DNA from 3 places in the Hymenobacter qilianensis genome. Region 2 is predicted to be linked to each of the others. Evidence: riboswitches for the same ligand, from Rfam matches in the RefSeq annotation. Region 2 holds a riboswitch; each other region holds the start of a gene.

Region 1 (2,263 bases), 860 kb from region 2:
AAAACCGGTTCAGCCGGCTGCCAACCCTAACCAGAAGGCTAATACTGACTTCTTTGGCAACGCCAACCAGCCCGCTGCCCCTACGGCCGCTCAAGGCACGCAATACACAGTAGTTAGCGGCGATTCACTTTCTAAAATCGCGAAGAAGCACTACGGTGACGCCGCTAAGTGGCACCAGATTTATGACGCCAACAAGTCAACCATTGGTTCGAACCCCGATCATATCGAAGTAGGCCAGGTTTTGACCTTGCCCCAAGCTTAAGTACACCCGAGGCTAAATTGTAGTCAAAAAGCCCCCCAGCAAAATGTTGGGGGGCTTTTTTGCTTGTTACTCATTGAGTTAGCCTCCGTAAAAACTTTTTATTGCATTTGGCGTTCTCATTTCGAACTGTACATTTGCACTTACCAACCCGGTACTCCTCGTTATCGACGAGACAGTTTTTCAGATTTTATACAGAAGCGGCGAGAGAACAGGCTCCCTGACCCGCTGGCAACCTTCATTGTTTTGAAAGGTGCCAATTCCTGCCCGTTCGGCCATTTTGCCAGCGGGAGATATAAGCTGAGTGCCATGAAAAACACTGCTTTTTCCTTCTTACTTCACCCGTTTGTCCCGGCTGCTTCCTTGCGCCTTGGTTGGCTTGCGGGTTTCTGCGTTTTGCCCCCTGCCGTTGGCAGTTATGAGGCTACGCGAATGTGCTGTTGTTGCGCATGCTGTTGCTAAGCTGGCTTCCGGTTTAGACCCTTTCCTCTTTAGTCGTTTCAAAACCGTGTCGCACGCTGGGCTTTATGCTCGCTCCGACGGTAGGTTTTCGCCCGTCTCTGTCTAGCTCTTTTGGCTACGGAGCCCGCTCAGCTTGCCGCCTCCTGCGGCCCTGATGCGCCTAACTATCTGCATCTTCTCATCTCTTCCTAGTTCAAATAAAACTCAATCAGACTTACTATGTCCACGCAAAACCTGCACTTCGAAACGCTCCAACTACACGCTGGCCAGCAGCCCGATCCCACTACTGGCTCGCGCGCCGTTCCTCTCTACCAGACCACTTCTTACGTGTTTAAAAACGCTGAACACGGGGCTAATCTATTTGCCCTTAAGGAGTTCGGCAACATTTATACGCGCCTCATGAACCCCACCACCGATGTGTTTGAGCAACGGGTGGCAGCCTTGGAAGGTGGCGTGGCCGCGTTGGCTACCAGTTCGGGGCAGGCAGCCCAGTTTCTGGCGCTGAACAACATCCTACAGGGCGGCGATAACTTCGTGAGCACCCAGCACCTCTACGGTGGTACCTACAACCAATTCAAGGTGGCTTTCAAGCGCTTAGGTATCGAAGCCCGCTTTGCCGATGGCGACACCCCCGAAAGCTTTGAGGCACTGATCGACGACAACACCAAGGCGCTTTACCTCGAAACCATTGGCAATCCCAGCTTCAGCATCCCCGATTTTGAGCGCATTGCTGCCATTGCTGACAAGCACGACCTACCCCTCATCGTTGATAACACGTTCGGCGCGGGCGGTTACTTGTTTCGCCCCCTGGAGCACGGCGCGCACATCGTGGTAGAGTCGGCCACAAAATGGATTGGCGGCCACGGCACCAGCATTGGCGGCGTGATTGTGGACGGGGGCAAATACGACTTCGGCAACGGCAAGTTTCCGCAGTTTACGGAGCCATCAGAAGGCTACCACGGCCTCGTCTTCAACGATGTCTTCGGCAAAGGCGGACCGTTTGGCAACATTGCCTTTATCATTAGGGCACGGGTAGAAGGCCTGCGCGATTTTGGTCCTGCTATTAGCCCCTTCAACTCATTCCTGCTGTTGCAAGGCCTCGAAACCCTGTCGTTGCGCGTAGACCGGACGGTAGAAAATGCGCAAAAGCTGGCCGAATGGCTGGAACAGCATCCGCAGGTGGAAGCCGTAAATTACCCGGGCTTGAAAAGCAGCCGCTACCACACCTTAGCCCAGAAATACCTGAAGCGCGGCGCAGGTGGCGTACTGACTTTCAGCATAAAAGGCAGCAAAGAAACAGCCACGCACTTCATCGACAACTTAAAGCTGGTGAGTCATCTGGCTAACGTGGGCGATGCGAAAACGCTGATCATTCAGCCCGCTGCCACTACCCACCAGCAGCTCTCCGATCAGGAGCAAATAGCGGCTGGCGTGACGCCCACGCTGCTGCGCATTTCTCTGGGCTTGGAGCACATCGAAGACATCAAAGCTGACCTGCAGAACGCCTTCGACGCGGTAGCGGAAAAAGCCCCCCAGCGTCAG
Region 2 (2,263 bases):
AAGCCCGACAAGCGCGTTGTGGGGGGCAAATTGGGTAGCTGGCGCGGCTGGTATTTCTCGGCCAGCTTCGCTAGCTCGGCAATGTGCTGAGGCGTGGTGCCACAACAACCACCGGCCACCGTCACGATGCCCTCTTTCAGGTAATTCTCCACTACGGCCGCAAATTCCTGGGCCGACTCATCGTAGCCCCCAAAAGCATTAGGCAAACCAGCATTCGGATAAGCCGACACGTGCACATCAGCAATGCGGCTCAGCTCCTTCACATATACGTGCAGCTGATCAGCCCCAAGGGCGCAGTTCAAACCCACGCTCAGCAGCGGCAAGTGACTGATAGAGTTCCAGAAAGCTTCCACCGTCTGCCCCGAAAGCGTACGGCCCGAGGCATCCGTAATGGTGCCCGAAATCATGACCGGCACAACCCGACCGCCTTCGTCGAAGAATTTCTGCACGGCATACAGAGCCGCTTTGGCATTCAGCGTATCGAAGATGGTTTCAATCAGCAGCGTGTCGGAGCCACCTTCCACCAGGCCGCGCACCTGCTCGTGGTAAGCCGTTGCCAGCTCATCGAAGGTCACGGCGCGGAAGCCGGGGCGGTTCACGTCGGGTGAGAGGGAAGCAGTACGATTGGTGGGCCCGATGGCACCAGCTACGAAGCGCGGCTTATGCGGCTCGCGGGCCGTAAACTCGTCGGCAACTTCTTTCGCAATCCGCGCCGACTCGTAGTTGAGCTCGTAGGCCAAATGCTCCAACCCATAGTCGGCCTGGGCGATGGTAGTGCCGCTGAAGGTGTTGGTTTCCACCATGTCGGCCCCGGCGGCGAAATATTCAGCGTGAATACCGCGGATAATATCCGGTCTGGTCAGGCTGAGCAGGTCGTTGTTGCCGCGCAAGGGCTTGGGATGATCGGCGAAGCGCGTGCCCCGGAAGTCCTCCTCCGTCAGCGGATGGCGCTGAATCATGGTGCCCATGGCGCCATCGAGCACCAGAATGCGCTGTTGGAGAATGTCGTAGAGGGGGGAGGCGGGGCGAGTCGTTTTCATAAGGTCTCCTTTGGAAAAAGGCGTTTTTAGCGCTGCTTATCCAGAAAGAGAACCTCGCAACGCGGGCTCCGCACTTATCTTCTTCTGCCCGTGGGGGGCAAAATGGGAGTTGGCACCTTGTTTTACTCAGGTTGCCAAGACGTCGTAGGGCCCAGTCCCTCGGTCTTTCTGGATAAGTAGCTGAGCAAAGATACAGCAAGACGACGAAAAAAGTTTACTCTGATTTTAGAGCCTAAAACAAGAAGGGACTGACCTGCTGGCCAGTCCCTTCTTACTAAAATGTGGAAAGCGTATTAAAGCGACTTCTTGCGCTCCGCCTGAAACTTCTTCAACTGCGGCTCAATCACCTTTTTATCGCCTACTACCACGATGGTCATCTCATCGGGGCGGACGTATTTCTTGGCCGCATCCTGCACCTCTTTCGGAGTAATGGCGTGAATCTCTTTCACTTGGTTGGTGAGGTAGCTGTCGGGGAGGCCGTGCAAATCGAGGAAGCTGAGCTGACCGATAATGCCGGCCGGAGTGGAGTTGCGCAGCACAAACAGGCCGGCCTCGTAGTTTTTGATGCCTTCCAATTCAGCTTCCGTGGGCGCTTCTTTTTGCAAACGATCTATTTCGTAAACAATTTCCTTGAGCGAGTTACCCGTGTGCTCCGTCGTTACGTCGGCCACTTCGGTCCACTCACCCACGCGGTAGCGGGCATTTATGCTGCTGGAAGGCGAGTAGGTGTAACCTTTATTCTCGCGGATATTGCTGGTGATACGTGAGCCAAAAGAGCCCCCCAGCAGGGAATTCATCACACGGAGGCGCGTGAAATCGGGGTGCGTAGGGTCAACGACGGGCAAGCCGATAACTAGCGTAGATTGGGGCGCGCCGGGCCGGTCCTGCACCATCAGGTCGGTTTTGGTGATGGGCTTGGCAATCTCAATGCGCGGAGCGGGGCCTTTGGTCCAGTTGCTTAGCGAAGATGTAACCGCCTCGCGCATAGCCTTTTCGTCAAACTTGCCGGCGGCGTATACGGCCGTGCGCTGGGCCCCAAACTGCTTGGTGTAAAAGTCGCGCACCTGCTCCGGGCCGTAAGCGTTTACTTCGGCGTCGGTGGGAATGTCGCGTCCGTAGGGGTGGCCTTTGTACATGGCCATCGTGAACTTCGTGCGAGCCTGAGTGCCTGGCTGGGAGCGAGAAAGGTTGTTCTCACGCTTAAAGTCGTTTTTGATGCGCTC
Region 3 (2,263 bases), on a different contig from region 2:
TCGCGCGACATAGAGAAAAACACCCGCGACTGGCCCAGCAAATCTACCAGAATTACGGAGGTGTAGCCAATCAGAATAGCGACGATAATGGCTTGACTCAGCCAAGCATACGGCGTTTTCTCGATGGCAATAGCTACCGGCGCGGCGCTGTTTTTAAACTCCGTATAGTTGGCCAAACCCGTCATAACGTGTCCGAAGAGCACAAATAATACAGTACACACCAGCAGGGAGCCAATGATACCAATGGGCATATCACGCTGGGGCTTTTTTGCTTCCTGCGCCATCGTCGCCACAATATCAAAGCCGATAAAGACGAAGAATATCACGCCGGCTCCGCGCAGAATTCCGCTCAACCCGAACTCGCCAAAGGTGCCCGTATTGGCCGGAATATAAGGCTGATAGTTAGCCGGATCGATATACTGCCAGCCCAGGGCAATGAACACTAGCACCACCGATACCTTCAGGGCCACAATGGTCGCGTTGACCCAAGCCGACCCCTGCGTACCCCGAATCACGATGGCTGTGATGGCCAGCACGATCAGAATGGCGGGCAGATTGACAAACCCGTGCACCACCGAGCCATCGGCCAAAGTAGAGGTCTCGAAGGGCGACATAACGAGCTGAGCGGGAATATGCAGGTCGTATTTGGCCAAAAACCGCGTCAGGTACTGCGACCAGCTAATGGCCACAGCAGCGGCACCTACTGAGTATTCAAGCACTAAATCCCAACCGATAATCCAGGCAAACAGCTCGCCCAGCGTCGCGTAGGAATAGGTATAAGCCGAGCCAGCCACGGGCACCATGGACGCGAACTCCGCATAACACAAGGCCGAGAAAGCGCAGCCAACAGCGGCCACCAAAAACGAGAGCGTAACAGCTGGCCCAGTATGATTGGCAGCCGCAATGCCAGTAAGGGAGAAGAGCCCCGCCCCTATTATAACCCCTACCCCGATGGCGACCAGGTTGAAGGCACTCAGACTGCGCTTAAGGGTGTGTGTGCCGGTTTCGGCCGCCTCTTGCCGCAGCAATTCCAGTGATTTTTTGAGCATAAAAGGTAGCCCGAAGCCGCGCCTCGTGGTAAATAAAAAGAAAGGAGGTAAGAGAAAATAAGCTCGGCCGTAGCAGTCAGACCGAAAGCAAAAGCGGTTTTCACCGATTCAGCAATCAAACTACCAGCTGATCTTCAGTCAAAGCGGTGGCTGAAATCAGAGCAGAAATGCCCCCAGCAGCTACTACTTGCCGCCGCGGGTAGGCAAAGCCAAGAAAAAGAGGAAATTGACGAACGCTCAACAACAGCAACAACCCATATTCGAACAGGCAGCCCAACTTAGCGGTTGGGGCGGCGTGGTGGCGAAGTAAACGGGAGCGGATTGGAAGTGAATGTTCACGGCAAGCTGTTTTTATATAGTCAGTCGATACTTGCGCTGACCTCGGTTGGCACCGTTCCAATTGTGTTGGGGGTTGCCGGCGTTTCGTCGAGCCTTTCTCTCCACGCCTCGGTATAAAAACAATCCTTTGATCAGAAAGAATTGGACTGCAAAGGTAGGCTCCGGCCGGGCGTACTTGCAAATGCACCTACTCTTTCTCTCCTGCAACGCAACTTAGCCAGCGCTGGGGGGCAAAATAGTGCCCGCCGCTGCCAGCTGGCGCATTCGGTAGCAGTTCATGGCCGTTTCGCCGAGCTGCTCGATAAGTCGGTAGTTGGCCACCGCCCCTACTGCCGCCCCAATCACCGGCACTAGCTGGGCCAGCTTCGCCAAATCGATGTAGTCACGGTACTCCTGCTGAAAGGTGCGCCAGTCAAACTCGTTCACGTCGGTGGGTAGGGTGTGGCGGTAGGTGTCCCAATCGGCCATGCGGCGGTACACCTCATTGCGGGTGTGCTGACTGGAAAAGGCCAGCTGGAAAATGTGCAGCAGATAAAGCCGCTCGGTGTAGTCGCGCACGTCGTGGCCGTAGAGGGCGGCTACGTCGAAGAGCAGCTTGAGCTTGAGGCTCAGCAGCAGCGGAAAGTCGGCCAACCCCAGCAAAAAGCCCCCCGCCCCCGTCACGGCACCTTCGGCCGAAGCCGTGTTGCGGTAGTAGCGGATGCGGGTGCGGACCGTCGTTTCGCGCGCCACCCACGGCGCTTCCAGCAGCGGCTGGCGCGTAGTGTGCATAGACCCAAACAACACCCCGCGCACCATCTGCCGAATGGCCGTGGTAATGGCCTCATGCACGCGCTCAGGCAGCAGCGCATTCAGCCGAATCTGCACCCGCCGCG

The links. Region 2 has a riboswitch for S-adenosylmethionine ahead of metH (methionine synthase). Riboswitches for the same ligand answer to the same signal wherever they lie in the genome.
Region 1: it holds a riboswitch for S-adenosylmethionine, as region 2 does, so the genes downstream of both, IEW06_RS02875 (O-acetylhomoserine aminocarboxypropyltransferase/cysteine synthase family protein) here and metH (methionine synthase) in region 2, are expected to answer to the same signal.
Region 3: it holds a riboswitch for S-adenosylmethionine, as region 2 does, so the genes downstream of both, IEW06_RS09785 (amino acid permease) here and metH (methionine synthase) in region 2, are expected to answer to the same signal.

What each region holds. Positions count from the first base shown of each region.
Region 1 is NZ_BMFN01000001.1:680,368-682,630, forward strand. It holds gene IEW06_RS02870 (LysM peptidoglycan-binding domain-containing protein) at 1-262, shown strand, start outside; SAM riboswitch class I at 447-561, shown strand; gene IEW06_RS02875 (O-acetylhomoserine aminocarboxypropyltransferase/cysteine synthase family protein) at 941-2,263, shown strand, end outside.
Region 2 is NZ_BMFN01000001.1:1,544,573-1,546,835, forward strand. It holds gene metH (methionine synthase) at 1-1,040, opposite strand, end outside; SAM riboswitch class I at 1,112-1,219, opposite strand; gene IEW06_RS06580 (M16 family metallopeptidase) at 1,334-2,263, opposite strand, start outside.
Region 3 is NZ_BMFN01000002.1:451,197-453,459, forward strand. It holds gene IEW06_RS09785 (amino acid permease) at 1-1,049, opposite strand, end outside; SAM riboswitch class I at 1,398-1,508, opposite strand; gene IEW06_RS09790 (EcsC family protein) at 1,602-2,263, opposite strand, start outside.